DNA from 3 places in the Ensifer sp. PDNC004 genome. Region 3 is predicted to be linked to each of the others. Evidence: riboswitches for the same ligand, from Rfam matches in the RefSeq annotation. Region 3 holds a riboswitch; each other region holds the start of a gene.
The links. A riboswitch is a leader RNA that binds a small molecule or an ion and turns the genes downstream of it on or off. The one in region 3 is predicted to bind cobalamin.
Positions count from the first base shown of each region.

Region 1 (9,810 bases), 170 kb from region 3:
CCGCTTCGGCATCACCCCGCGCGCAGCCCTCGTCTCGCATTCGAACTTCGGTTCGCGCGATTCGGAGAGCGCCACGAAGATGCGTACGGCGCTGCAGCTCGTGCGGGAACTCGCGCCCGACCTTGAGGTCGACGGCGAAATGCACGGCGATGCCGCGATCTCGGAAGCGCTGCGCCAGCGCGTCATGCCGGACAGCAGCCTGACGAGCGAAGCCAACCTCCTGGTCTTCCCCAATCTCGATGCCGCAAACATCACGCTCGGTGTCGTCAAGACCATGACCGACAGCCTGCATGTCGGCCCGATCCTGCTCGGCTCTGCGCTTCCAGCCCATATCCTGTCGCCGTCCGTCACCTCGCGCGGCGTCGTCAACATGGCAGCTCTGGCGGTCGTCGAAGCCAGCCATCCGGGTTGAGATGGCAACGCGGAGATCGCCACCGGTCTTCGCTTTAATTGGGCGCCATACCGGCGCCGGCAAAACCGTATCCGGATGTCGCGCCTGCCTCAGGCGCGACATCGCCGGTTTTACGCATCGCCTGCGAATCAGCCAGCCTCACGCGGCCGATCGGCAGCCGCAATCAAGGCGTGCACAATTGGTATTACACACCAATCGGGAAAGTTTGCGCTGGACAAAAGGTGAACCTCTAACCATGCTGGAGCCTCGGACGAGATTCGGTGTTGTGGCATGACTGAGCAGCAAGCTGTCCTCGACATGCTGGAAATTCTGGAATGCGGCGGCTGCGTAGAGCCCGCTCATTTCTTCACATTGATGCGTCGAACCTTCCGCATTGCCCATCTGCTCTATCTCGAAGCCGAGCCCTATGCGGACGAGCTCAAGGTCTGCCGGCTGCATCACACCTTTGGCGCCTATGCCGCCGAGATCTACCGCGCCCGCAGCCTTCACCGGATCGATCCGATCCTGAAGCTGGCGCTTGGTGGCGTGCGGCCGGTGGAATGGACGATGGCGCGGCATCGCTTCCCGGAATGCGAACCGCTGTTCCAGGCGGCCCAGGAAATCGGCATTTCCACCGAGGGCGTCGCCCTGCCGTTGCTCTCGCCTGCCGGGCGCATGGCGTTGCTTGCGATCAACGTCAACATGTCGGCCGGCGAATGGACGACCTATCGCCGCCATCACCTGCGTGATTTCCAGCTTGCCGCCAATCTCTTCCATGCCGCCATGCTGGAGCATGGCGCCATGGCCGGCAGCATTTCGACACGCGAGATGCGTTTGACCGGTCGCGAGACCGAGGTCCTGACATGGGCTGCCGCCGGCAAGAGCTATTGGGAGATCGCCACGATCCTCGGCATTTCCGAGCGCACCGTGCGCTTCTTCATGACCAATGCGCGGCGCAAGCTGAATGTCGTTTCCAACACCCAGGCCGTGGCACAGGCCGTACGACACGCGCTGATCCCCACCGTTTGACACCCGACAACACACCTCCACGGAAACCCCTCGAAATCTAGTGGCAAATATCGCGCATTTGAACTGTCGCTACTGACAGTTACGCAACCGCCGCGAGCCTGACAGCATCGCCCCATCCCCAAACTCGGATGGAGAAAACGATGATCAGGATCCTGAACGGAAAGACCCGCGCACAACAGCCAGAGGCGGCCGACGACATGTTCCGGCTGCGCAAGCGCGTCTTCCACGACTTCCTGAAATGGGACGTCCAGACGGAAGGCGAGTGGGAAATCGACAACTACGACCAGGCAAACCCGCTCTACGTGCTGTCCTACGCCCCGGATGGCCGCCTGCGTGGATCGCTGAGGCTGCTCCCGACGCTCGGTCCGAACATGCTGGACGACACCTTCCCGATCCTGCTCGGCGACAATCCGGAAATCCGTAGCGCCTCGGTCTGGGAATCCAGCCGCTTCTGCATCGAGCCGGAGATTTCGCAGGACCGCGCTTCGAACCAGGTGACGGTCGCGGCTGCCGAACTCATGTGCGGCGTCGGTGAGCTTGGCCTTGCCTCCGGCATCAGCCATATCGTCACCGTGACGGACGTGTTCCTCGAGCGCATGTTCCGCCGCATGGGATGCCCGGGCGAGCGCATCGCCGAACCGCATCGCATCGGCTCGGTCTTCGCGGTTGCCGTTGCCTGGGAAGTGACCCCGGATCTGCTTTCACGGATGAAAGCGGTCGCTGCGATCGAAGGCACCGTTCTCGACCGCCCGATGTCGCTGGAAACCGCCCGCGCCGCGTAAGCGCGTCCGTCGATCGGCACTGTTAACGCAAACCGTCGCTTGTCGTTGCACGATCACCGACAAGCTCTATGATGGAAGGCGAAACAGGAATGCCGCTGGCAGCCACCCGCAGAAGTTGGCGCCGACCTGGCAACAGGAAGAGACTTACGCCCCGTGTTCACGCGCCTGAAACACGTCGCTGCGGCCCTTGTGCCTTTGGTTCTGATCGGTGCCGGTCCGTCACTGGCATCGACGGCCTGCGACCGACTGAACGCCCGGCTCGCGCAACTGCCTGACTACGTCGCCAGCAATGCCGATGCGCGCGACTATGCAAGCGCAATCTCACGGCAGAACATCGAACTGCGGCGGGCGAAGAACGACCGCCGCCGCGCCGGGTGCGGCGGTGGCAACGCCATCGGCTACGACGGCGGCGACCCCGACACCTGCAGCGGGCTCAACGGTCTTATTGCCGAGATGGAAGACAATCTGCGCATGCTGAAATCCGAGCGCGAGCAGATCGTCGCCGGCGGCAGCGACGACAGCCGGCGCCGCATCCTCGCAGCACTTGAGATCAACGGTTGCTATGGCGACCGCGAGGAGTTCGCAAGCGTCGAACCGGACGTGCCGGAAAGCCACCGCAACATCGTTGCCGACCTGCCGCCGGACGACGCCTACGGCCCGATGCTCGGACACGACGAAGACGGCTACGCGCCGCAGGAGCGCTACTATAGCGGCACGCTCAGGACCATGTGCGTGCGCACCTGCGACGGCGCCTTCTTCCCGATCTCTTCGGATGCGACGCCGGCCGATTTCCCACGCGATGAACAGGCCTGCCGGGCCCGCTGCCCTGGGGCTGAGACGGAGCTCTATTTCCACGACCTCAACACGGAAGAGAGCGACAAGATGGTCTCGGCCGTGACCGGCCGTCCCTATACCGAAATGCCCAACGCCTTTGCCTATCGCACCCGCGCCGTCGGCAAGCCCGGCCAGTGCGGCTGCCAGATACCGCAGACCGCCGCAACCACGCCGAAGACGACAGGAACGAAGATCGGCGACGACCAATCGTCGATCATTGTCATCGAGACGAAGAAGCCGGAAGCGGCGGGCGAGACCGCCAAGGTGCCGGCCGAAGAGCGGCCCTATGATCCGTCGAAGAACAAGGTGCGCGTCGTCGGCCCCACCTACCTGCCGCAGGAAGAAACTGCGATCGACCTCAAGCACCCGAAGGGACCGGCCTATCAGCCGGTCCAGAATTGATCGGGCGAGGCCTTACGCCTTCTCCTTGCTGCATCCCCATCCTTCTTCGAAAACCAGGTCCTCGAGCGGAAGGCGCTGGCGCCAGCCCTTCACGGCAAGTTCCGGCTGCTGATAGAGGCGGTCGACATAGCCGAGGCAGAGCCAGGCGACGATCTCGATATGGTCGGGGATGCCGAGGATCGCCTTGATCTCGGCCTCGTGGAAGATGCTGACCCAGCCGACACCCACCCCTTCGGCGCGCGCCGCAAGCCAGAGGTTCTGCACGGCGCAGACGGTGGAATAGACGTCCATCTGCGGATTGTGGGTACGCCCGAGCACGACAGTGCCGCCGCGCGTGCGGTCGCAGGTGACGCAGATGCTAAGCGGCGCCTTGCGAATGCCTTCGAGCTTCAACGCGCGATACTTTCCCTGCTGTTCCGCCTCGAACATCAGCGCGGCCTCGTCATTGGCGCGGCGAAACGCCTGCCAGACCCGCTCGCGCGTTTCTTCCGCCCGCACCAGCACGAAGTTCCAGGGTTGCATGAAGCCCACGGACGGGGCGCTGTGTGCCGCGGCCAGCAGGCGCCTGATCAGATCATCTGGCAATGGCTCGGGCAGGAATTCATCGCGCACGTCGCGACGTGTCTCGATGGCACGGTAGACGGCCTCCCGCTCTTGCAGCGAAAAGGCAGCGGCAGCCGCAAGGCCGCCCTTCGGTTCAGTCAGCATCGTTCGATCCCCAACAATGCGAAAACCTCCCGCCGTCCACGCGGGGTTCGGTCTATCTCGCCAGGCCGGTCTTCTGACTTCGGTTCAACCGATCGCCCCACCTTCCCAGATCGATTGAAGATCCAGTGGTAAAACCTTGAATCAATTCAAGGCTCTTTTAGACGCGATCGTCCCCGTCACAGCGTTGGGCACGTTCCGGAATATCGACCGGATTCCCGATTCTCCCGCTTTCGCGAGCACCTGACGACGGCACTAAGTGCACAGGGAATTGAGAAAGACAAGCGGCGCCAACCCGGCGAAACCGGACGCGCCGCTTTCCACCTGCTTCTTTCTGCCTAGCCTCAGAGCGGAGCGACCGGATGCGGCGAGCCGTCGTAGGCGCCCCAGATCGACTGGTCGAAGCAGATCACCGATCCGGTCATCAGCCCGGATTCGGCCGACGACAGGTATGCGCAGGCACGCGCCACCTCGGCCGGATCGACGAGCCGGCCGAAAGGCTGGCTGGCCGCCGCCTTTTCGAGCCAATCGGCAGCCGCACCGTGAAACTCGCGCTGTATGCGGTCTTCGCCTTCGGACGCCATCCAGCCGATATTCAGCCCGTTGACGCGGATGCGGTTGCGCAGCAGCGCATAGGCCGTGTTCTTGGTCAGCGTTTCGAGCGCGCCTTTCGACGAGCAATAGGCGGCGATGAAAGGCTGGCCGGCCATCGCCGACATCGAGCCGATGTTGACGATCGTGCCTTCGGTCTTCTCGCGCCGCATGACTTTCACCGCTTCCTGCATCAGGAAGAACGGTGCGCGCACGTTGATCGCGAACATGCGGTCGAAGAGTTCGGGCGTGGTGTCGAGGATCGTGCCGCGGTCGGTGATGGCCGCAGCGTTGACCAACGCATCGACCCGGCCGAATTCGGCGTCGCAAGCGGCGACCACCTTGCGGGCGTCGTCCACCTTCTCCAGATCGGCTTCGACATAGACGACTTTCGCGCCATCTGCCTTGCCGATCTGCTCGGCCTTCGCCCGTCCCTTGGCGGCGTTGCGCCCGCAAATGACGATACCCTTGGCGCCACGCTCGGCGAAAAGGCCAGCAATTGTCGCGCCCAGCCCCTGCGTACCACCGGTGACGATGGCGATCTTGCCTTGTAATTGTCCACTCATCGAATTCCTCCCTCGTAAATGATCGTTTGAAACGGCTGCGGCTCCCGAGCGAAACACGCCGGGAGCCTGTCAAATGGTAGCTCGCGCGTCAGCTCAGCTTGCGCTTCGCCTGCGCCTCAAGCACCGCAAGAAACTCCTCCTCGCCCGTTCCCGCAGTGAGCGCCTCGCGCATCAATTGCGCCTGCGTCTTCGGCGCCAGCCCACCGATTGGCGGGTCTCGGTCGAGATTGGTCGGGAACGAGTAGCCTTCGGCACAGGAGGCGACGGCATTGGCCGCTTCCGCCTGCGACAGCTTGCCGTTTGCCAGCAAGGCCCGCAAGGCCGGATAGAGCGTCGCGCTCATCGTCAGTCGGTCGACGGTTTCCATGGCGCGACCGAAGGCCGAAGACACCTGCAGCAGGTTGGCGACGCGGCGGATATCTCGGGAGCGGTTGGTGCCGGCGGCATGGAAGAGCGCTGGATTGAAGAAGACGACGTCACCCTTTTCGAGCGGGAGCTGCACGTGGTTTGCGTCGAAATAGGCGCGGAACTCCGGCCGGTTGAGTGCCAGATAGCCCGGCACATAGGTCTGGCTATAGGGGAGGAATAGCGTCGGCCCGCTTTCGAGCGGCATGTCGCAATGGGCAACCGCGCCCTGCAGCGTCAGCACCGGCGAAAGCTTGTGGACATGCGCCGGATACTGCTCGATCACGGCCGCGGTCTGGAAGCCGAGGTGATAGTCCCGGTGCGCCGATTGCGCAGCACCGCCCGGGTTGACCCGGTTGACCTGCGCCGTCATCTGGTAGTTCGGCCCGAGCCAGGCCTCGCTGACGAGCGCGATGACGGCGTTGCTGTAATAGGCGGCGAAATTCTCCGGTGCGTTCAGGCAGTGCTTTTCCAGCGAATTCCAGATGCGGTCGTTGGCGCCGGGCTTGGCGAAGTGATCGCCACCGCCGCTGTTGCTGCGATGTTGCTGTTCGATGATGGCGTCGAAGACCCCGCTTGCGACGTCGATTGCCGCCGTATCGGCATAGGCGCGCTTGAAGACCGCCACGCCGGGGCCCGTCGCCAGCGCCTCGTAGATTTCCGCCAGAACCGAACGCCGCGCCTCGCCATCGCCGCACGCCGCAATCAGCGCGGCGCTGTCATAGATCAGGACGTTCTTTTCGCAGCCGGAGGCATGGGGGTAGTCGGACAGATTGGTCTGGCGTTCGACTTCCGCCCGGAACGCCTCGAGATCGCAGGCCTCCTCGGTGAGCCAGACACGGTCGATCCGCTGGCGCGCTTTGTTATCGGTCTTCATCGCGTTTCCTCCTCTGGAACATCCTGATGAACACGACTATAGGCGGCGGCAAAACATGATATAGAGCAAGAATCCATCAAAAATCCATCAGGAGAGCGCGACGATGGCCCATCCGTTTCTGGTCAAGGACATCGCCTTTCAGGCCGGGCTCAGCACCGCGACCGTCGATCGTGTGCTCAACGAGCGGCCGGGCGTGCGCCGCCAGACGGAGGCCCGGGTTCGCGCAGCCATCGAGGAACTGGAAAAACAGCAGGCCGGCCTCGACATCCAGGGGCGCAAGTTCGCGATCGATATCGTCATGGAGTCGCCGCAGCGCTTCACCAATGCGGTGCGGCGCGCCTTCGAGAGCGAGGCGCTGACCTTCGCGCCCACCGTCTTTCGCTGCCGGTTTCACTTTGCCGAGACGATGCGCCCGCAGGACATCGTGCAACTGCTCGACCGGATCCGGCTGCGCGGAACCGACGGGTTGGTGCTGAAGGCGCCAGACGTGCCCGAGATCGTCGCCGCCGTCGCCCGCTTCGAGATGGGCGGCACGCCCGTCGTGACGCTGGTAACCGACCTGCCCCATTCGCAGCGGACGGCCTATGCCGGCGCCGACAACCGGGCGGCGGGCGAAACGGCCGCCTACCTTCTCGGCGAGCGCTTTTGCGGCGCGCCGGCAACCGTGCTGGTGACCCTTTCGAGCGGCCGTTTTCGAGGTGAGGAGGAGCGAGAGATCGGCTTTCGCCGGGTGCTGCGCGAGCGCTATCCGGCAACCCGGATCGTCGAGATCAGCGAAGGCCACGGCCGCGACAGTGAAACCGGGCTCCTGGCCCATGCAGCGCTTTCGGCCAATCCCGACATCAACGCGGCCTATTCGATCGGCGGCGGCAACCGCTCCGTGCTTGCGGCCTTCGAGCGCCTCGAACGCTCCTGCGTGCTCTACATCGCCCATGATCTCGACGAGGACAATCTGGCGCTGCTTCGCGAACGGCGCATTCACTTCGTGCTGCATCATGACCTCAGGACCGATGCGCGCACCGCCTTTCGCACGATGATGTGGCGGCCCGGCGCCCAGGCGCCGGCGATCGGGCCCCAACTTTCCGCCGTGGTGGTGATCACGCCCTATAATGTTCCGGAATAGAGCTGCCGCCGATCGGCGGGTAACGTTCAGGCCGCCGACTGGCCGTCGTTCTTCTCGGCCGGCAACACCATGTCATCAGCCGTCTCGAAACGATTGCGGCCGCGCCGCTTGGCGAGATAGAGCGCTTCGTCGGCAGCCAGCAGCAACTGGCGCGCCGTCTGTCCGTGCCGCGGTGCAAAGGCAATGCCGGCGCTGCCGCCGACGACGAGCATCTGGCCGTTGAAGGCGACCGGCGTCTGCGCGTCGGCAATCAGGCCGGCCGTCAGGCTGCGGGCCTCGGCCTCGCTGCAATCGCCGAGAATGACCGCAAATTCGTCACCTCCGAGCCGGGCGACCGTTCCCTTGGACCCGGCGCGATTGCGAAAACGCTCGGCCATGGCCACCAGAACGGCATCGCCAGCGGCGTGGCCGTGGCGGTCGTTGACCTCCTTGAACTCGTCGAGATCGGCATAGACGAGCGTGAAAGGGTGGGTATTCGCTCGCAGAAGCGCCGCTGCCAGCATGTCGTCGAAGCCGCTGCGGTTCATCAGCCCCGTCAGGCGATCGTGCTTGGCCAGGTGCCGGTTCAGCGCTTCGCTTTGCTGCAGGGCGGCAAAGAGCGTCGAGAAGCGCAGCGCCACGAAGGCCATCAGCAGGGCGGCGACAATCGCCATGATGATGACGCTCGGCAACAGTTCCGCGCGGACAAACCCACCGGGCGATTTCGGCACCCAGGCGGCCACGAAACAGGACGAATCGGTGCAGCGCCCGACAGACGCATAGGCGCTGCCTGCTGGCCGCTCGTTGAGCGGAACAAAGGCCAGTCCACGGATACCCAGCCGCGCCGCGATCTCACGCGTCATCTTCGGCGTGACCGGTCGAACGGCCACCATCAGCACCGGATCGCGCCGTTCCGCCGGAACCACCAAAGTCTCCGGGATGACCGCCTGCACCACCGCAACGCTCATGCGTCCGTCGATGTCGCGCAGGTCCACCGCATGGATGCCGGGCACCGCCGGCATGACGGATTGCGGATCCGGCGTCGTGACATCGAGTTTATAGGTGCCGCCGTTGTTCCTGAGCGCATTGTCGTAGCGGCGCTTGGCCTCCTCCACGAGATCGTCGACCTCGTCGAGCGGCACGCGCGCCACCGCGGCCGGAACCGACACGCCGTTCTTGAGCGCCGTCGAAACGTTGCGCGCCGGATCCGTGAAGATGATCCAGGAGAAGCCGTAGTCTTCCCAAAGCCAGCCCGAAAGCTCGTCCGTGATAAAACTGTTGCTGGCCTGCCCGCTCGCCAGTTCCTCGTAGGTCTTATCCCAGAAGGACACCTGCGCCTGGAACTGAACGACGGCATCCATCTGGTGGCGCAGTTCGTTTGCGACGAGCCGGCGCTCGGCCGAAAGTCCGAAACGATCGGCCTCGGTGACCGACCGGTCGAGCACATAGATGAGGCTTGCAATGATCAGGACCGCGACCAGGGTACAGGCGGCATGGATCGCCCAGACCGTCTTGTCCCGTTTTGCCTGCCGCAACGCCTTTTCCACCACGCCAGTCCCCCTCGTCCGCACCGGCCATGCCGGGCATTCTAGCACTTGTGGAGGTGCGATGCGCAACGATGGCAGCCGATACTGAGGGCACCCTAGCGGCCAATATCGAAGTTTGGCTTAAATAAGCTGGTGATAAAATAATTAACGATTTCAACCGACTGAATCACCCGACAATCAGCGGTCGCAGCGGAGATCTGGAGGTGCGGGCAGTCGCCCGCGCCTCCTCCTGCACAGCCTATTGCGGAGTGGCGGCCGAAGCGCGCAGCAAGGCGATGATCTCCGCATTGCCTTGCTCTACGGCAAGATCGCGTATCGATGGACCCGCGGCGCCATCCCGCAGGCGCGCATTCGCGCCCCTTTCGAGAAGCAGCTGTACCGATTCTGCCTGCCCGTTGATCACCGCGAAGGCCAGCGGCGTCATCCAGTCGTGCTGCGGTTCCGGCCGGCCGCGGCCGCGGAACGTGCCGAATGGCGTTTCGATCAGATCCGGCTGCCGGTCGAGGATATCGGCGAGGCGCGCGGTCACACCGAAGGACGCGGCTGCGAAGACATCGAGCGGCTGATCCTTCAGGAATG
Region 1 covers NZ_CP070353.1:777,181-786,990, reverse strand. The annotation lists gene JVX98_RS11810 (NADP-dependent malic enzyme) at 1-412, shown strand, start outside; gene JVX98_RS11805 (LuxR family transcriptional regulator) at 683-1,420, shown strand; gene JVX98_RS11800 (acyl-homoserine-lactone synthase) at 1,561-2,202, shown strand; gene JVX98_RS11795 (DUF2865 domain-containing protein) at 2,356-3,438, shown strand; gene bluB (5,6-dimethylbenzimidazole synthase) at 3,451-4,146, opposite strand; cobalamin riboswitch at 4,192-4,405, opposite strand; gene JVX98_RS11785 (SDR family oxidoreductase) at 4,488-5,300, opposite strand; gene JVX98_RS11780 (phytanoyl-CoA dioxygenase family protein) at 5,389-6,582, opposite strand; gene JVX98_RS11775 (LacI family DNA-binding transcriptional regulator) at 6,686-7,705, shown strand; gene JVX98_RS11770 (diguanylate cyclase domain-containing protein) at 7,732-9,219, opposite strand; gene JVX98_RS11765 (ankyrin repeat domain-containing protein) at 9,470-9,810, opposite strand, start outside.
Region 1: it holds a riboswitch for cobalamin, as region 3 does, so the genes downstream of both, bluB (5,6-dimethylbenzimidazole synthase) here and cobU (bifunctional adenosylcobinamide kinase/adenosylcobinamide-phosphate guanylyltransferase) in region 3, are expected to answer to the same signal.

Region 2 (9,810 bases), 590 kb from region 3:
ACTGGTATGCCGAAATCCTCGACCAGCAGACCTATCGCCGGGTCTTTCCGCTGCTGACGACCGTTGTCTTCTTCAACGACAAGGAGCCGTACAAATGGCCGCTCGGCTATGGCGCGCCGGACTGGCGGCTCGACAAGGCGGCGCTCAAGGCGCTTGCCGACCGCGGGCAGAAAGAAGCGGCCGAACTCGCGGACTGATCGCCGCGCGCGACTTCAAATCTTGCTGATCGCAGCAGAGGCGCCTTCGGTCGGGGCGACGCGCCGATCGTCCTTCGGCGCATCGTGAAAGTTTCAAACTCAAAGCCCTTGATGTGCCGGACCACGCTTGGGGTTCCGGTTCATCATGGTCGCCGGATCAGGCCAGCAACAGGCCCGATTCCCGGGCGGCTGCAGCAAAGCAGCGGCTCGCCCGGTCCGTACTCGTCAATCCATCCAGCGCATCCAGGCAACGCCTCAGGGCTGCGCGATATTCCCGTCCACGACGGCCCGGCCATTGCCGGAGCAGTTCCACGGCCTCGAACACCGTTCTGACCACAGTCTGCCGTCTCGCCGATAGTTTCAGGGGGATGGGCGTGGGAAAGAGTTTCTCGCTCATTGTATTCCTCGTTCACAGTCTTTTCGAGCGAGAGGGCAACGCGAGAGCGACGGGATGGTTCCACGTTGCCGGTCGATTTTTGTCCGTGCCGACGGCAGGCGGCGTCTCTTCGGCTTTGCGAGCGGGATCTTTTCGCGGGCGCATCTTCGCCGATGGCGGACGAAGGGACGCGCGGCAGGAAGCGCCGTGGCGTTCGGACGGATGTTGAAAAGTTTCGAAAATCCAGGCCCGGCGCAGGTTGTAGCCGCCTACCTGGAACACTGAGGCGCAAGCGGGATCAGAGTTCCAGCGCGGCCTTCAGGTCGGTCGATTTCAGAACGCGCAGGTCGAGGTCGGCTTCGATATGGTCGATGTGGTGGACCATCAGCCGTGCGGCTGCGTCGATGTCGCCGCGCTCGATGGCGTTGACGATTTCGTCGTGTTCGCTGTGGCCGCAGCTCGAAACGGTCGATTGTCCGTAAAGTGCGATGACCAGGGAGGAGCGGGCGACCAGCTCATCCATGAAGCGGCGCAGGATCGCGTTGCCGGAGAGGTCGGCAAGCGCCAGGTGGAAATCGCCCGATGCCTTGATCTCCGCACGACGGGCCGATTGGCCGCGCTGTTCGGTCAGTTGCCGCTCGGCTGCCAGCATGCGCCTCAGTTCGGCAATCTCCGCCTTGCCGATCTGGGTGGCGGCGGCGCGCACGACACCGGGCTCGATCAGCCGGCGGGTCGCAAAGATCTGGCGCGCCTCGTCGATGGACGGGTGGGCGACGAAAGCACCGCGGTTCTTCTCGACGTTGACGAGTCCTTCATAGGACAAAGCCTGCAGAGCGGCGCGCACCAGGGTGCGGCTGACATTGAAGAGTTCGCCGACATCGCTTTCCGAAAGCTTGGTGCCAGGCGCAAGCCGCCGCTCGACGATCGCATCGCGCAACGTATCGCGGATATGCTGACTGCCGATGTCGGTGGTCGGGTCGGTGGCCAGTTCGGCCTGATGGGGCGTGGTGGTCAAGGACATGAATCGATCCGCGAAGCAACGCGCCATCCTATCGTCGAACGAGGCGAAGGGAAACGACAATCTGACGCGCAAAGGTTGCGTGGGATTGCGCGGGATCGTCAGGTCAGGCGAGGCTACTTGTCGAGTTCCGGATAGACCCGGTCGAGGAAGCCGGGCCGCAGTTTCTCGCCGACCAGGCAGTCGGGGGCCGGGAAGGCATCGACATAGCGTATCGTCGGCGGCGGTTGCAGACCGCTGACTTCGAGCACCAGTTTCTGGCGGATCGCGATGGAAAAGTCTTCGGGCTCGTGCACCGGCAGCACGAAGGAGCCGGGGCCGCCGATGACACATTCGGCATAATACTGGTCGAGCGGGCCGGTGGAAACCGACGGGCGGATGAGGATCGCGAGCCCGTTGATGGTGATGCCGCGCGCGATTGCGGTCTCGCGTGCCGGAAGCACCGGCGGGCCGATGTTGTTCGGCCCGTCGCCGGAGATGTCGATGACCCGCCGCACGCCGCTGTAAGCGTTGGAATCGATCAGTGCGGTGCCGTAGGTAATGGCGTTGGAGATCGAGGTGCCGCGCCGGGTGCCGACCGGGCGCTGCTCGATCAGCTTGGCGAAGGCATCCGCGTCGGCGGCGGTGTCGATCACCCGCCAGGCGACGACGGAGGATTCATTCACCGTTCCGGCCCATTCGAAATAGCCGATCGCGATGCGGCCGAGCTGGCCGCTTTCGACGGCATCGAGAAAGTCGCGGTGCCGCAGCGCCTCGACATAGCCGGCCCGCTGGATGCGGGCTTCGTCGAGATCCATCGAGCCGGACATGTCGACCGCCAGGATCAGTTCGACGTCGACATTCGTCGCCTCGGCGGTCGATGGGCTCGGGCCACCACTCAATGAAAGGAGTAACGCCAACACGCTCAACATCGCTTCAACCAGTCATTGCGCGCGGTCAGATTAGAAGACTGTAACACAAGATTGGATTTCGGCGACCGTTTGGGTGTAGTTGGCCTTCACTAAAGAGTGATTTTGCCGGGTCATGCATGAGCCCGGGTGCCGGTCGGGAAAGGCGGGATGCAGCAGCGTAGCGAAAATACCGAGCGATTTCAGATCGATCGATTGCAGCAGGCGGCGTTCGGCTATTTCCTCGAACATTCCGATCCGGTCACCGGGCTGATCGCCGACACCGCGTTGCCGGGCGCGCCGGCGAGCATCGCTGCGACCGGCTTCGGCCTTTCCTGCTACCCGGTCGGCGTCGAGCGCGGCTGGCGTTCGCGCAGCGATGCGGCGCGGCGGGTGGTGACGACCCTGCGCTTCCTTGCCCAAGGCCCGCAGTCCCGCCACCGGCAGGCGACCGGCTATCGCGGCTTCTACTACCACTTCCTCGACATGCGGACCGGCGAGCGCGCCTGGCAGAGCGAGCTTTCAACCGTCGATACGGCGCTGCTGATCGCCGGCGTCCTGACCGCTTCCGCCTATTTCCGCCGCGATGACGCGGTCGAAGGCGAGATCCGTGCGCTTGCTGACCGGCTCTATGCGCGGGTTGACTGGCGCTGGGCGCTCAATCGCGGCGATACGCTGACGATGGGCTGGCGGCCGCCGGGGCGGTTTTTGAAACATCGCTGGCGGGGCTATAGCGAAGCGCTGCTGCTCTATGTGCTGGCACTCGGCGCGCCCGAGCATGCGATCGAACCGGAGCATTATGCGGCCTATGCCGAGGCCCATGACTGGATCCCCGTCGAGGGCCGGCCGCACCTTCATGCGGCGCCGCTCTTCATCCATCTCTTCCCGCAGGCCTGGCTCGATCTGCGCGGGCTGGCCGACCGACCGATGCGGGAGCGGGGAACGGATTATTTCGAAAATACCCGGCGCGCCATCGCGTTGCAGCGGGACCATGCGCGTTCCAATCCCGGACACTTTGCCGGATATGGCGAACACCTGTGGGGTCTCAGCGCCTGCCATGCGCCGCGCGTCCGTGTGCGCCTTCGCGATGGCCGCCAGCAGCAGCTTTTCGGCTATGTCAACCGCGGCGCGCCCTACGGCCCTGATGACGGCACGCTCGTGCCCTGGGCGCCGCTTGCCTGCCTGCCGTTCGAGCCTGAGGCGGCGCAGGCCTCTCTCGTGCATATGGCGGAGAGTTATCCGGGACTTCTGAACGAGGGGCGGTTTCCCGGCGGCTTCAATCCGAGCCTTGGTGGCGGCGGGCCGGAGGGCTGGATCGATGCGCGGGTGGTCGGTCTTGACCAGGGCCTCGTTGTCATGATGATCGAGAACTGGCGAAGCGGCCTTGTCTGGGCGCTGATGCGCGGCATACCGGCGATCCGCCTCGGCCTTCAACGAGCCGGCTTCGACGGTGGCTGGCTGCGGCAGGGGGAGGGTGCGCGTGGCAATCCGCCCGCATCCAGCGCCAAGGGGTGAGGATGGGCGACGGAGACGGCATGCGCTTGAACGACCACCGGCCGACAGCGGAGATCGCGGCCCCCTTTGCGCAGCAGGCGCTGGCCGTCGCGGACCATCTGCGTGCCCAGTTTCCGGAGGCTGCCGTCTCGCTCGGGTCGGCGGCGAGCGAATTCAGCGCGCCGGACGACTTCTGGGCTGCGGGCAGCGCTGGCCTTGAGGCGGGGCTCGCCTATCAGGATTTCTTCGGGGTCGGCATGACCGACCGGATCCGTGCGGCGCATCTGATCGCCTTCTATAGCCGTCAGCTGAGCGTGGTCCTTGGCGCGTTCCATCTCGGTGCCGGGCTGCAGCTGGAGGTCGCCGGCGTTCGTTTCGAGGATTGGGCACGGCTTCACCGTGGTGCCGAAGTCGCGGGCAAACGCTATCGTTTTTGCCTCCAGCCGCCGGCGACGGAGCGCAAGGGTCGGGAGGAGGACGTCAGCGTTTTCGAACAGGGCTTCATCGCTCATCTGACGCCCGTCATTGCTGTCCTGAAGGCACGGACGGGCCTCTCGAGCGGGGCGCAGTGGCGGCTCGCGGCGGATGCCCTGGCTGGCGCGTTCCTCGAAATCGGCCGTGCGATCGGGGAAGAGGCGCGCGGCATGGCCGAGGCGCTGGCAATCGTCAAGCGGCCGGGCTCGCGGCTCTATTCTGATGAGCTTTGCTACGAGCAGATTGCGGCTGTCGATCCGGCAAGTGGTGAACACATTTCGCGCCAGTATCGGATCCGCTGCGGCTGCTGTCTCTATTTCAAGACGGAGGGCGGCAGCTTCTGCGACACCTGCGTCCTGCTGGAGCCGGAAGATCGCCGTGCGCGGCTGGTGACGCATCTCATGCAAAACGGCGGGGCCTGAACCCCGCCGTCGGTTTGCTGACAATCCGTGATCGGCGATCACTATGCTTTGACGAAGCGCTCGTTGATGAAGCCGGAGACGACGCCGAGCACGATCCAGAAGGCGAGCGTGGTGGCGAGTGCGGCAACCGCAAACTCTGCGCCGAGCACGGCCGGAACGTTGCTGGTGATGTCGAGCGGCTGCGGCGCACCATAGACATGGGGCGCTGCGATCAGCACGAGGCCCGTGACCTTGGAGACGATCTCCTCGCGCAGGACGACGAGATAAAGGCCGACGGCCGAAAGCGCCACCGTTGCGAGCCACCAGGTCTGGCGGTCGCCCAGTTCGGCGGCCGGAAAGCCAGGCAGTTCCGGCGGCAGGCCGATCGCCGGCAACATGTGCACGGCAAGCCAGCCGCAGGCGCCCCAGAGCGCGCCGTTCCGAAGCGTGATCGGGTAGCCGATCACCAGGCTGACGCCGGCGAGCAGCAGGCCGAAGCCGGAACCGGTGACGAGGTTCGCGATCAGCGTGCCGGAGAAGCGGCTCATGCCGAACATGATGCCGCCGTCCTCGTGCTCGCCCTCATGGGCATAGGCGGGCGTGATCGGCGACAGCGCGTCGAGCAAGGCGCCGAGCGGCGACACGGCCTTGAGCGACGAATGCTGGTCGTGGTTTTCCGCGGCAGGCTGTGCCGCACCCGGCTGGGCGGCGGGCTGTTCGGTGGGGGCCGGAGCCTCGCCTTCGAATTCTTCCGCATGCAGGATCAGCGGCGTGACGCGCAATTCCTGGGCGCCGGTCATGAAGACACCGGCAATCAATCCAGCCACGATCGCGGCCAGAAGCGTTCTGACAATCATCTTGAAATCCCTCGATAACGACAAAAGCCACGCGCTGCGGCGCGGTCCTTGAGCCTTCCCATTTTGCCTGTGCTGCGGATGGCTTTCGCACGCCGGAAAAACCGGAATGCAGACAAACCGACATCCGGCTCGGGCCGGATGCGTTCAGGTCCGCAGATTGTTCGATGCGGAACGTTGTTCACGTTCCGATGCATCGGTCAGTGGCAGGGGAAGCCGTAGGAGTGGCGGGTGTCGTGCGCCGTGTCGTGCAGCACGGCCGAGTTGGCAAGGCCGGCGCCGAAGACGAGGAATGCGCCGATGAAGAGCGCGATGACGCCAGCGGTCAGACGATCGCTGAGGGAGAGCGGGGTGCTCGAAATGGTAGACGTAGCCATGACAACCTCCGTGATGGCATCGGGAAATTCCCGGTTGGGCCCTATGCCCGCATCGAGTGGCAGGTTTCCTGGCTCACGGCGTTGGGCTCGATGCCCTCGATCTGCCTCGCCTTCCCAGCTCGGCCGCCCTCTCGCGGTCTTGCCAGTGGCTTCTTCCGGATCGCTCCGGAACGGTGGATCGACGTCGCTCTACAGTCGCGGGGTCGGCCGTGATTTGAATGCCCAGATTGGGTCCATCCGTCACATTCCCGTTTACTCCCGAAACACGTTCGCGTCCCGGGAACCAATCGATCCCAGATGATTAGGATTGTGTCATGGAGTTGTCAATTGAGTGCGCGCCGCCGCGCGGTCCATCCGCGACAAAATCCTTGATGGTCATGCGCTTGTAGGCCTCGACGATCTGGTCGCCCTCGGCGCGCTCGACCGAGACTGCAAGCCGCATTGTGCAGTCGCCGAGATGCATGATCAGGAAGGCGGCGCTGTCGATTTCCTCGCGCGGCGTCTCCGGCACAAGCCGGGCCCAGACATCGGCAAGCAGCTTTCCGCCGGCGCGGCTTTGCGCAAGGTCGATTTCGCGCAGCGCCTTGTCGGCCTGCATCGCCGACCAGATGTCGCGCATGACCGGCTCGGCGAGGAACATCTCGTAATAGATATCGAACAAAAGCGAGAAGGCGTCGCGCAGCTCGGCGATCGAGGTCACCTTGGCCAGTTCGGCCGCGATGCACTCGTTGCAGACCGCATTGTAGCGCTCGGCGAGCGTGCGCACGATTGCCGCCTTGTCGGGGAAGTACTGGTACAGCGAGCCAATCGAAATTCCAGCCTTTTCAGCGACTTCGCTCATGCGCATGGCGTCGCTGCCCTTTTCCTGGATGAGCGCCGTCGCGCAGGCGAGGATCTGCTCGACGCGCTCGCGACTGCGCTTCTGGCTCGGTGTCCGGCGCAGCGCAGGCTCGTCGTCGGCGGGAAGCGTGGCGGGGCTTGCATCTGGAATCATGAGTAATGCTCACATTTTGACTTGACTCCTAAAATACGAGGATTTATCACATTTGCAAATGTGAGAGATGCTCATATTTGTTGGTGGAACCTCAGGAGGAAACGATGTCTCAGAAGATCACACTGGTTTTGGGCGGTACCGGCAAGACGGGGCGGCGGGTGGCCGAGCGCGTTCGGGAGCGGGGCATAGCGGTCCGCATCGGTGCCCGTTCGGCGTCGCCTTCCTTCGATTGGACGGATGAGGTGACCTGGGCGCCGGTCCTTGAAAACGTCGATCGCATCTATGTCTGCTTCCAGCCGGATCTGGCGGTACCGGGCTCCGTCGAGGTGATCGCCAAGTTCTCGAGCCTTGCCGTCAGCGCCGGCGTCAAGCGGCTGGTGCTGCTGTCGGGGCGCGGCGAGGACGAGGCGGAAGCGGCCGAGCGCGCGCTGCAGGCCTCCGGCGCCGACTGGACGGTCATCCGGGGCAGCTGGTTCTTCGAAAACTTCGACGAAGGGTTCCTCGCCGAGGGTGTCTTGAGCGGTTCCGTCTTCCTGCCCGTGGACACGGTGACCGAGCCTTTCATCAGCTGCGACGACATTGCCGACGTCGCTGTCGAAGCGCTTCTCGACGACCGCCATGTCGGGAAGGTCTATTCGCTGACCGGCCCGCGGCTGATGACCTTTGCCGACGCCGTGGCCGAAATCGCCGCGGCTGCCAACCGCCCGATCTCCTATCAGGCGATACCGGTTGCCGACTTCGCGGCACACTTGCAGGCCGACGGCGTGCCTGATGACTATGTCGAACTCATCCGCTATCTCTTCAGCTCGGTGCTCGACGGGCGCAATTCAAACCTGACGTCCGATGTCGAGCATGTGCTTGGGCGGCGTCCGCGTGACTTTGCAGCCTACGCTCGGGAAACCGCAGCAACTGGTGTTTGGAGTCTTGCCGCATGATCCCCCTGATCCCCGCTCTGGCGTTTGCCGCCGCGATCGGCTCCGGCCTGATGGCCGGGCTGTTCTTCATCTTCTCGGTCTGCATCATGCAGGCCCTGTCGCGGCTGCCGCCGGAGCAGGGGATCGCTGCGATGAATGCGATCAATGTCGTGATCCAGAACCCGATCTTCCTCAGCGCCTTCATGGGCACGGCCCTGCTCGCCCTGGCGCTCATCGTCGTCGCCTTCCTCTCGGGCGGCGAGGGGAGGTGGTGGCTTGCCGCCGGCGGTGTCGCCTATGTCGTCGGCGTGCTGCTGGTGACCATCGTCTTCAACGTGCCGATGAACGACGCGCTCGCCGCGGCAGCCCCCGGTCAGGCGGCGACCGATCTCTGGCATGAGCGCTATCTGACCGATTGGGTCTGGTGGAACCACGTGCGCACCTTCGCGTCGATCGGCGCGCTGGCGTTCTTCATTCTCGGTTTCGCCCGTGCCTGACGAAAAGCGCCGGCAAGTGGATCCTTGCCGGCGCCTGCACGCGTCTTGACCTCTGAGCCCATCCCGCCGTCAGGGCTTGGGAATACGCGCGTCGTATTGCGCTTCAAGGTCGGCAAACTTGCTCCAGAAGGCGGCCGGCTTTTCGCCTTCCAGCAACGCGCGCAAGATGTCGAGATGCACGTGCCAGCCGGCGGAGAAGCTGGTCATGATGGCGCGGTCGGCGATGCGCTTGTGGGTGACGACGAGCAGCACCTTGTCGCCGCGGGGGCTGAGCTCGAAGCGGACCTCCGAGGGCGTGCCGGTTTCTTCGTTCCAGGTATAGGCCAGCAGCCGCGGCGGCTCCCAGGCGAGCACGTGACCGTAATTGCGCACCTCGCCGGCGTGCTCGGCATATTTCTGCGGTGGCCGATCGTCTTCCGCTGTCAGTTCCGAGTGGCGGAAGACGTGCTCGACCTCGGCTCCTTCCTTCGACCCGATCGTTCCGGACGCCATCCAGAGCCGGCGCTTGCTCTCCTCCGTCAGATAGGACCAGACCCGCTCGATCGGGCCGGGAAGCAGGCGCTCGATGCGCACCGCGTCCGGTGCGACGACACGGCCGTAGTCGGCGCCGGCAAAGGCTGTGGCAGACGAAGTCATGGCTTATCCTCCGGATCAGTTTGAATGGTGGCGTCTTCGGCGAGAAGCAGCGCCTCGAGTACGTCGATGCGGGTGCGCCAGAAGGTTTCGTAGTGGCGCATCCACTCCATGCCTGCATGCATCGGCGCGGCATCGAGCCGGCACACATGCGTGCGACCTTTCACTTCGCGGCGCACCAGACCTGCTCCTTCCAGCACCTTGATGTGTTTCGATGCCGCGGCCAGCGAGATCGAGAACGGCGCCGCAAGCTCGCCCACCAGTCTTTCGCCCTGCGAAAGGTCCTGGAGCATGGCGCGCCGCGTCGGGTCCGAAAGCGCGTGAAACACGGCATCGAGATGTGCGTTCGGATATTCAACCATATTGTTGAATGTCGTCTGGATTGGCCTAATTGTCAACCGTTCGGTTGAATTTAAAAATATCGCGAAAAAAGACCGGGCCGCGGCGGGTCGTCGTGGACGCGCTGTCCCTTCCAGGCGGCGAGCGCATCGGCAAGGTCGTCGGTCGGCACCATCTGGGCAAACTGCTCGCTCTCGACCTGCAATCCCTCGGCGATCGACATGTTGAGGCCGCGGGTGACGGCAGTGATGATCGCGCGGACGGCGAGAGGCGAGTGCGCCATGATGCGCTTTGCCAGGTCACGGGCGGACGCGATCAGTTCGTCATGCGGGACGACGCGGTTGACGAGCCCCAA
Region 2 covers NZ_CP070353.1:17,163-26,972, forward strand. The annotation lists gene JVX98_RS07990 (glycoside hydrolase family 26 protein) at 1-197, shown strand, start outside; gene JVX98_RS07995 (DUF982 domain-containing protein) at 355-594, opposite strand; gene JVX98_RS08000 (GntR family transcriptional regulator) at 872-1,594, opposite strand; gene JVX98_RS08005 (DUF1194 domain-containing protein) at 1,708-2,502, opposite strand; gene JVX98_RS08010 (glucoamylase family protein) at 2,650-3,993, shown strand; gene JVX98_RS08015 (ferric iron reductase) at 4,014-4,868, shown strand; gene JVX98_RS08020 (CbtA family protein) at 4,910-5,704, opposite strand; gene JVX98_RS08025 (CbtB-domain containing protein) at 5,902-6,078, opposite strand; cobalamin riboswitch at 6,119-6,381, opposite strand; gene JVX98_RS08030 (TetR/AcrR family transcriptional regulator) at 6,380-7,072, opposite strand; gene JVX98_RS08035 (NAD(P)H-binding protein) at 7,177-8,007, shown strand; gene JVX98_RS08040 (DUF1772 domain-containing protein) at 8,004-8,483, shown strand; gene JVX98_RS08045 (SRPBCC family protein) at 8,553-9,119, opposite strand; gene JVX98_RS08050 (helix-turn-helix transcriptional regulator) at 9,116-9,478, opposite strand; gene JVX98_RS08055 (crotonase/enoyl-CoA hydratase family protein) at 9,529-9,810, opposite strand, start outside.
Region 2: it holds a riboswitch for cobalamin, as region 3 does, so the genes downstream of both, JVX98_RS08025 (CbtB-domain containing protein) here and cobU (bifunctional adenosylcobinamide kinase/adenosylcobinamide-phosphate guanylyltransferase) in region 3, are expected to answer to the same signal.

Region 3 (9,810 bases):
CCGCCGGTCCGGATCAGGTTTGTGCGTCCCGGACTTTGAGCGAACCTTCGGTGTGTTTTTCCGAAGTGACCAGGCGTATTTTGGCGGCCGCATCCCTCTTGGCGAGGTTGATGCGGCCTTCGCATTTCAGGACCAATGCCGGACATAAAAAAACCGCCCCGGAGGGGCGGTGGAGGAGGCTCTGGGAGGAGAGCTCGAAGGGGCATTCGCCCCGATCGCTGGCCTTAGCCGACGTTCGACGTGCGGATGACGCCGAGCGGACCGAAGGGCGCGTCGACGACGAGGTTGCGCACGCGCGACTGGCTGGACGGAACCTTGGAGTTCCAGGCGATCTGAACGAAATTGGGCTTGCTGAAAATATACAGCATGGACGTGAACCTTGAGAGGCCGGAGGCCTATCCTCCGGGGCGTGTTGCTATGCCGTTGATATAGGTGTGCGCTGCAAAAAATTGAATGCCAAACTCGCCACGCCATGTCGCATTCTGGCTACCGGGCGCGACATTTTCGACAAGCCTTGCGAAAGCGCGAAACAATGCGTGAAAGGGCTTTGTCAATTGCGGCGAAATCGTGTCGAAACAGACCTTTGCCGCTCATCGTTTCAGTGTTACCGATGGCCGCATGACACGCAGGATCATGTTGCAGGGAACCGGCTCGGATGTCGGAAAATCGGTATTGGTGGCGGGGCTCTGCCGGCTTGCCGCCAACCAGGGCCTGAAGGTCCGTCCGTTCAAGCCGCAGAACATGTCGAACAACGCCGCCGTTTCCGACGACGGCGGCGAGATCGGCCGGGCGCAATGGCTGCAGGCGCTGGCGGCACGCGTGCCTTCGTCCGTGCACATGAACCCGGTTCTGTTGAAGCCGCAGTCGGATGTCGGCAGCCAGATCGTCGTCCAGGGCAAGGTGGCCGGGCAGGCCAGGGGGCGGGAATATCAGGCGCTCAAGCCCAAGCTGCTGGGCGCCGTGATGGACAGTTTCGAACAAATATCGGCCGGTGCCGATCTCGTGGTGGTCGAAGGCGCGGGCTCGCCGGCCGAAATCAACTTGCGCGCCGGCGACATCGCCAACATGGGCTTTGCCACGCGCGCCGACGTGCCGGTCGTGCTGGTCGGCGACATCGACCGCGGCGGGGTGATCGCCTCGCTGGTCGGCACGCATGCGATCCTGTCCGAGGAAGACCGGCGCATGGTGACCGGCTATCTCATCAACAAGTTTCGCGGCGACGTCACGTTGTTCGACGACGGCATTGCCGCCGTCAACCGCTTCACCGGCTGGCCCTGCTTTGGCGTCGTGCCCTGGCTGAAGGCGGCGGCACGGTTGCCGGCGGAAGATTCCGTCGTGCTGGAGAAGCTGACGCGCGGCGAGGGGCGGGCCCTGAAGGTGGCCGTGCCTGTGCTGTCGCGCATCGCCAATTTCGACGATCTCGATCCGCTCGCGGCCGAGCCGGAGGTCGATCTCGTCTTCGTGCGGCCGGGCAGCCCCATTCCTTCGGATGCCGGTCTCGTCGTCATTCCCGGGTCGAAGTCGACCATCGGCGATCTCATCGATTTCCGCGCTCAAGGGTGGGACCGCGACCTTCAACGCCACGTGCGGCGCGGCGGCCGGGTCATCGGCATCTGCGGCGGCTACCAGATGCTCGGCCGGTGCGTCACCGATCCGCTCGGCATCGAAGGCGGCGAACGGGCGGTCGAGGGCCTCGGGCTGCTCGATGTCGAAACCGAGATGGCGCCGGAAAAGACCGTGCGCAACAGCCGCGCCTGGTCGCTTGAGCATGATGTGGCGCTCGAGGGATATGAAATCCACCTGGGGAAGACGCAAGGTGCCGACTGTGATCGGCCTTCGGTGCGCATCGACAACCGCGCCGATGGCGCGCTTTCGGCCGATGGTCGGGTTATGGGCACCTACCTGCACGGGCTCTTCACCAGCGACGCCTATCGCGGCGCGCTGCTGAAAAGTTTCGGCATCGAGGGCGGCGCCAGCAACTACCGCCAGTCGGTGGATCGCGCGCTCGACGATGTCGCGAGCGAACTGGAGGCGGTACTTGACCGGCGCTGGCTGGATGGGCTGCTCGGTCGTTAGCCGAGAGAACGGTATCGACTGCGGTCGGCGGGGGCCTGCCGGTGTCAGCAAAGGCCCCGACGGAAACCGCCCAACGTTACCGGGCAATCCGCTGTAAAATGGATGGAGGAAGGTGGGAGCGCCCGTCACGGTCGTGCGTTCCCAGGCAGGGAACGCGATGCAGGACGAAACCAGACGAGCCCATTGGGACAAGGCCTATCAGTCGAAAGGCGAGGCGGGCGTCAGTTGGTTTGAGGATACGCCTGCCGTCTCCCTCGATCTCATCCGCCGGCATGCGCCGATGGCTTCGACATCGCTGATCGATATCGGCGCCGGCGCTTCGCGGCTGGTCGATGCGCTCATCGCTGCGGGCATGAGCGATATCACCGTGCTCGATTTGTCGCCGGCCGCCCTGGATGCCGCCAAGGCAAGGCTCGGCACCCGCGCCGATGACGTGCACTGGATCGCGGCCGATGTCACCACGTGGATGCCGGACCGCCGTTATGAGCTCTGGCACGACCGCGCCGCCTTTCACTTTCTCACCGATGCCAGCGACCGGGCTGCCTATATCGAGCGGCTCACCGGTGCCGTCGTGCCCGGCGGACACGCCATCATCGCCACCTTCGCCCCCGATGGTCCCGAGCGTTGCAGCGGCCTGCCGGTGGTGCGCTACGACCCGGCAGCCCTTGCCGAGGTGGTCGGGCCGTCCTTCCGCCTGGTCGAGCATTTCGAGCACCAGCACCGTACGCCGGGGAATACGATCCAGTCCTTCCAGTTCAGCGTGTTTGAGCGGGTATAGATCGCGTGGGTTGATCCTGCGCCGTTCAGCCTTTGCGCAAGCGTGCGCGATACTCGACCATCTTCATACGTGCCATGCACGCGTCGGAGCAGTACAGCTTCGACCCGTTTCGCGTCACGTCGATATAGGCGCGGTCACATCCGTTCGCATGGCACCGTCCGAAGCGCCGGCTGCCGAACCTGTCCATGAGCAGCGCCAGGGAAACCACGAACTCGGCTGCCAGCGTCTCGATGATCGTTTCGCCATCTCCATGGAAATGCAGGTGATGGGGTTGGTCGACGTCGGCCACGAGATAGGGACGAGGGGCGTAGCGCTTCATCAGGTGGTTCAGCGTCGCCGCAGCGGTCTCGTCCGTGGCGGCCTCAAACACCGGGCCGAGGTCCGTTGCGACCGACCGCAATCGCGCGCCGCCATCGACGACGGGCAGAACGCGCTTGCTCATCGATGGGTTGAGTTGTTCGGCAAATGCTCGCTTCAGCGCGTCGGCTGTCAAGCCAGCATAGGCGCGGCCGCCGGATTGACCGTCCAGTGCGAGGTTCACCAAAGTCGCCGCCAAGGCGGCCTGGCGTTGTGAGTTACGTGTAAGTTGCATTTGACAGGTAACGGACCGGTTGTGTACTCGTTACTAACTATTCGGATTACGAAGGTAACGCAAGAATGGTCGGTGAGAGCTATGCTGCGGTGCTGCGCGGGGATGGTGTCGTCCGTCTCGTGATCGCGACATCGATAAGTCGAATGACCACGTCGATGCTGAGCCTATCCCTTCTGATCGCGGTGTCGAAAAGCACGGGCTCAGTCGTGGATGCGGGCGCGGTCCTGTTCGCGCACGCCGTTGCCTTGGCCTTGATCGCCCCCGCTGCCGGCCGCCTCGTCGATCGTTTCGGTTCGCGGCGAACTCTTTTTGTGTTCGTCGGGTTTCATACCCTGTCCTATGTGGCGGTGGTCTTCGCGCTCGTCCATCAGTTGTCGGCCGCCTATCTTCTCTTGGCTGCCGCGGCCCTGGGTGCGACGACGCCGCCATCGGGGTCCGTCGTCCGGGCCAGTTGGCCGCATCTCGTGCCCGAGAGCAATCTATCGAGTGCCTATGCGCTCGATACAGTCATCAACTCGAGCACCTTCATACTCGGGCCCATCCTGGTCGGTGCCTTGCTCTATGTGATGCCGCCAAACATGATCGTGGGGTCGTGCGCTGTCGCAAAGGTCGTTGGCGACATGCTGATCGCCAACAGTCCCATGGCAAGGAAGGCCACCGAGCGCCGTCCGCGAAAGCTGTTTTCCGTCCTGGCGAACGCTCCGCTGGCGCTGCTTTTGGCGATCGTCGCCCTCGACACCTTTACGATTGGTGCCATGCAGATTGGCGCGGTGGCGAGCGTCACGGCCACCCTGGCAGGTGTTCTTCTCGGTGGATTTGCCGCCGGCGAGGTTTTCGGCGGCATTTTCTATGGCGCGCTGCGCGCGCAACCTTCAGTGAAGCGCGGCATGATTGCCTTTCACCTGGTGACGGCCTGCTTTTTCATCTTGATGAGCATGACCTCAGACCATTGGCTTCTGTTGCTGCTCTATCTCGGTGCCGGGGTTTTCAGCGGAGCCCGGGATGCGCTGGGCCAGCTCGCTGTCGGGCTGAGTGCCCGACCGGAGGATCGAACCGAGGCGTTTGGCTGGCTTACGAGCTTTATGTGGGCCGGCTACGGGCTCGGCACGCTTTTGTCCGGGAGCCTCGGCGAAGGATGGGGGGCGAGCGCCATTTATCTGGCCGCAGCCGCAGTCTCGACCACAGCGGTGATCGCGACGTGCCGGCTGAAAATCGTCAACCCTCAACCGAAAGCGTAGCGCTCCCGTGGGGCCGATCAGCGCACGGTCCACAATGAGAGTGTAAGGGATCGAGCCACGGGTGGAAGGCAAGCGGATGCGCGACCGTTCTTGGCGGGCCGCGGCCGTCCGTTCGCGGCTCGACAAATCGTCGCGTGGCGCAACTCGGCCGGGGAGGCGTCGCATGCGTCGATTGACTTTGCGCGGTCCGGTTCCTAATCATCGGGTGTTGGATGGTTCCTCCTTGTCGTGGCGACACGGGGGAATAATTGGGAATGTGACGGATGGACCCAAATCGGGCATCCTTATCGCAGCCGACCCCGCGACTGTAGAACGGTCAGGGTTCGCCATCGGGTTTGATGCCGGGTTGTCGGCCGGTTGCATGGGCAGCCGGGGCAGGTCGGGGATCAAGCCGGAAAAGCCACTGGCGTGGCATCGTGATCAGCCGGGTTGGACGCCTCTTCTTCTACGAATCGTCCGCCTTTCACGAAGCCGCCTACAGCGCCCGAGCGTCGGAGATGACGTGCAAAAGGTTCGCTGTCGGAAAAACGCCGGGAAGGTGAGGCGGGCCGTTCGGGTCCTGACATCGGAACCTTGCCCGTTAAGGGCGAGGCGATGTTTGGCCCCGTGACGCCGTGAGCCAGGAGACCTGCCATCCGGCATGGGCATTCCGCCCGAGGGGACGTTTGTCTCCAACGCCATCACGGAGGTTGTTTTGGCTCGCAGATGTTTTCAAGAACGCGCCCGCGGCGCGCCCGATGGCTGTTGCCGCCTGCCGCTGATCTCGGCGTGTTGAGGCGGCGACGATGAGCAGTCTCAGCGCCGGACCCGTGCTGGTTCTTGGCGGCGCCCGTTCCGGCAAATCGAGCTTCTCCGAGAGGCTCGCCGAAGCGTCCGGCCTCACCCGACATTATGTCGCCACGGGACGGGCCTGGGACGACGAAATGCGCGCGCGCATCGACCATCACCGGACAAGCCGCGGCGAAGGCTGGACGACGCATGAGGAGCCGGTCGATCTCGTCGGCGTGCTGAGAAGCATCGACGATCCTGCCAACGTGGTCCTGATCGACTGCCTGACGCTGTGGGTCACCAATCTCATGCTCGAAGAGCGCAACATCGCGGCGGAGTTCGCCGCCCTTGCCGCGTATCTCCCTGAGGCGCAGGCGCGTCTCGTATTCGTTTCCAACGAGGTCGGCCTCGGCATCGTGCCCGAGAACCGCATGGCCCGCGAATTCCGCGACCATGCCGGCCGGCTTCACCAGATCGTTGCGGAGAAATCCGCTGAAGTTTACTTTGTCGCGGCCGGTTTGCCGCTGAAAATGAAGGGTTGAAAAATGACCACTGCGAGAGCCAACCAGGGCAAGATCCCGGCGACCGTCATCACCGGCTTCCTTGGCGCCGGCAAGACGACGATGATCCGCAACCTGCTGCAGAATGCCGACGGCAAGCGCATCGCGCTGATCATCAACGAGTTCGGCGATCTCGGCGTCGATGGCGACGTGCTCAAGGGCTGCGGTGCGGAGGCCTGCACCGAGGACGATATCATCGAGCTCACCAATGGCTGCATCTGCTGCACGGTTGCCGATGATTTCATCCCGACCATGACCAAGCTGCTCGAGCGCGAAAACCGTCCCGATCACATCATCATCGAAACCTCGGGTCTCGCTTTGCCGCAGCCGCTGATCGCCGCCTTCAACTGGCCGGATATCCGCAGCGAAGTGACCGTCGATGGCGTCGTCACCGTGGTCGACAGCGCGGCCGTTGCCGCCGGCCGCTTTGCCGACGACCACGACAAGGTCGATGCGCTGCGCGTCGAAGACGACAATCTCGACCATGAAAGCCCGATCGAGGAACTGTTCGAGGACCAGCTGACCGCCGCCGACCTCATCGTTCTCAACAAGACCGACCTCATCGACGCCTCCGGCCTCAAGGCCGTGCGCGACGAGGTCTCCTCGCGCACCAGCCGCAAGCCTGCGATGATCGAGGCGAAGAACGGCGAAGTCGCCGCCGCCATCCTGCTCGGCCTCGGTGTCGGCACGGAAAGCGATATCGCCAACCGCAAGTCGCACCACGAGATGGAGCACGAGGCGGGCGAGGAGCACGACCACGACGAATTCGACAGCTTCGTCGTCGAGCTTGGTGCGATTGCCGACCCGGCCGCCTTCATCGATCGCCTGAAGGGCGTGATCGCAGAGCATGACGTTCTACGCCTCAAGGGCTTTGCCGATGTGCCCGGCAAGCCGATGCGCCTGTTGATCCAGGCTGTCGGCGCCCGCATCGACCAGTATTACGACCGCGCCTGGGGCGCGGGCGAGAAGCGCGGCACGCGCCTCGTCGTCATCGGCCTGCACGACATGGACGAGGCGGCGGTGCGCGCTGCGATCACCGCACTGGTCTAGACCGTTCCTTGAGTGAAATGATCTAATACATTGAAATGATGCAGTTTCGGGCGGAGGCAGCTTTCAGCGTTTCCGTCCGGGATTGCCCGAACGGACAAGACGAATGCATCTGCTTCTCGCCCAGAAAGGAACGATCGCCGACGGCAACGAAGCGATCGACCTTGGGCAAACGCCGGCCGATATCCTGTTCCTCTCTGCCGCCGACACCGAGCTTTCCTCGATCGCTGCAGCCCATGGTCGCCGCGACGGCGGCTTGAGCCTGCGCATCGCCAGCCTCATGAGCCTGATGCATCCGATGTCGGTCGACACCTATGTCGAGCGTACGGCGCGCCATGCCAAGCTGATCGTCGTCCGTCCGCTCGGTGGCGCCAGCTATTTCCGCTATCTGCTCGAAGCCCTGCATGCCGCCGCCGTCACCCACCGTTTCCAGATCGCGGTGCTGCCGGGCGACGACAAGCCGGATCCAGGGCTTGAGCCTTTCTCCACCGTCGCAGCCGACGACCGCCAGCGCCTCTGGGCCTATTTCACCGAAGGCGGCGCCGACAATGCCGGCCTCTTCCTCGACTATGCCGCGGCGCTGGTCACCGGTGCCGAGAAGCCGCAGCCAGCCAAGCCGCTGCTGAAGGCCGGAATCTGGTGGCCGGGCAAGGGCGTGATCGGGGTTTCGGCGTGGTTGCAGCTCGTCGCCGGCTTTGATGCCGACAAGACGGACAGGGTGGAATTCGAACCAACCATCGCCATCTGTTTCTACCGCGCCCTCGTCCAGAGCGGTGAGACACGACCGGTCGAGGCGCTGATCGACGCGTTGGCGAAACAAGGTGTCCGCGCGCTGCCGGTCTTCGTCTCCAGCCTCAAGGATGCCGTTTCCGTCGGCACGCTGCAAGCGATCTTTGCTGAAGCTGCACCCGACGTGGTGATGAACGCCACCGGTTTTGCCGTCTCGTCGCCCGGGGCCGATCGCCAGCCGACCGTGCTGGAATCGACCGGTGCGCCTGTCCTGCAGGTGATCTTCTCCGGCTCGTCGCGGGCACAGTGGGAAACGTCGCCGCAAGGGCTGATGGCGCGCGATCTCGCCATGAACGTTGCCCTGCCTGAAGTCGACGGCCGTATTCTTGCTCGCGCGGTCTCGTTCAAGGCGGCGTCGATCTACGACGCCAAGGTCGAGGCCAATATCGTCGGGCACGAGCCGCTCGAAGACCGGGTGCGCTTTGCCGCTGATCTTGCGGTCAACTGGGCGAAGCTGCGCCGGGCGCAACCGCCTGAGCGCCGTATCGCCATCGTCATGGCCAACTATCCGAACCGCGACGGTCGCCTCGGCAATGGTGTCGGGCTTGATACCCCAGCCGGCACCGTCGAAGTGCTGCGGGCGATGGCGAAAGAGGGTTATGCCGTTGCCGATATCCCGGACGACGGTGACGCGCTGATCCGGTATCTCATGGCCGGCCCGACCAATTCGGCAAGCCATGATCGCGAAATCCGCGAGTGCATTTCGCTGAACGATTACAAATCTTTCTTCGATTCGCTTCCGAAACAGATAAAGGATCAAGTCGCGGGCCGCTGGGGTGCGCCGGAAGTCGATCCCTTCTTCCTCGATGGTGCCTTCGCGCTGCCGCTCGCTCGCTTCGGCGAGGTGATCGTCGGCATCCAGCCGGCGCGCGGCTACAACATCGATCCGAAGGAAAGCTACCATTCGCCGGACCTCGTGCCGCCGCATGGTTATCTCGCCTTCTATGCTTACCTCCGCCAGCAATTCGGCGCGCAGGCGATCGTGCACATGGGCAAACACGGCAATCTCGAATGGCTGCCGGGCAAGGCCTTGGCGCTGTCGGAGACCTGTTATCCCGAGGCGATTTTCGGTCCACTGCCGCATATCTATCCCTTCATCGTCAACGATCCGGGCGAAGGCACGCAGGCCAAGCGCCGCACCAGCGCCGTGATCATCGACCACCTGACGCCGCCTTTGACGCGCGCCGAGTCTTACGGGCCACTGAAGGACCTGGAAGCGCTCGTCGACGAATACTATGACGCGGCCGGCGGCGACCCGCGGCGCCTGCGTCTGCTCAGCCGCCAGATCCTCGACCTCGTGCGCGACATCGGCCTCGACAGCGACGCCGGCATTCACAAGGGTGACAGCGACGACAAGGCGCTGGAAAAACTCGACGCCTATCTCTGCGACCTCAAGGAAATGCAGATCCGCGACGGCCTGCACATCTTCGGCGTCGCGCCGGAGGGGCGGTTGTTGACGGATCTGACCGTGGCGCTCGCACGTGTGCCGCGCGGTCTCGGCGAGGGCGGCGACCAGAGCCTGCAGCGGGCGATCGCAGCGGATGCGGGGCTCGCCCTCGACCCACTCGACTGCGTCATGTCCGACAGCTGGACAGCCCCGAAGCCACCAATCCTCGGCGACGTGTCCGACGCCCCCTGGCGCACCGCCGGCGATACGGTGGAGCGGATCGAGTTGCTGGCCGCACATCTCGTTGCCGGCGAACTGGCCTGCCCGGAAAGCTGGACCAACACCCGGGCCGTGCTCGACGAAATCGACACCCGCCTCAAGCCCTCGATTTCGGGCTCCGGCGCTGCGGAAATGGCGGGCTTCCTCACCGGCCTCAGCGGCCGTTTCGTCGCCCCCGGTCCCTCCGGGGCGCCGACGCGCGGCCGACCGGACGTGCTGCCGACGGGGCGCAATTTCTATTCCGTCGACAGCCGCTCCGTGCCGACACCGGCGGCCTACGAGCTCGGCAAAAAATC
Region 3 covers NZ_CP070353.1:606,388-616,197, forward strand. The annotation lists gene JVX98_RS10955 (hypothetical protein) at 225-368, opposite strand; gene JVX98_RS10960 (cobyric acid synthase) at 619-2,076, shown strand; gene JVX98_RS10965 (trans-aconitate 2-methyltransferase) at 2,234-2,854, shown strand; gene JVX98_RS10970 (CGNR zinc finger domain-containing protein) at 2,880-3,395, opposite strand; gene JVX98_RS10975 (MFS transporter) at 3,512-4,684, shown strand; cobalamin riboswitch at 4,881-5,335, shown strand; gene cobU (bifunctional adenosylcobinamide kinase/adenosylcobinamide-phosphate guanylyltransferase) at 5,470-5,994, shown strand; gene cobW (cobalamin biosynthesis protein CobW) at 5,998-7,062, shown strand; gene cobN (cobaltochelatase subunit CobN) at 7,166-9,810, shown strand, end outside.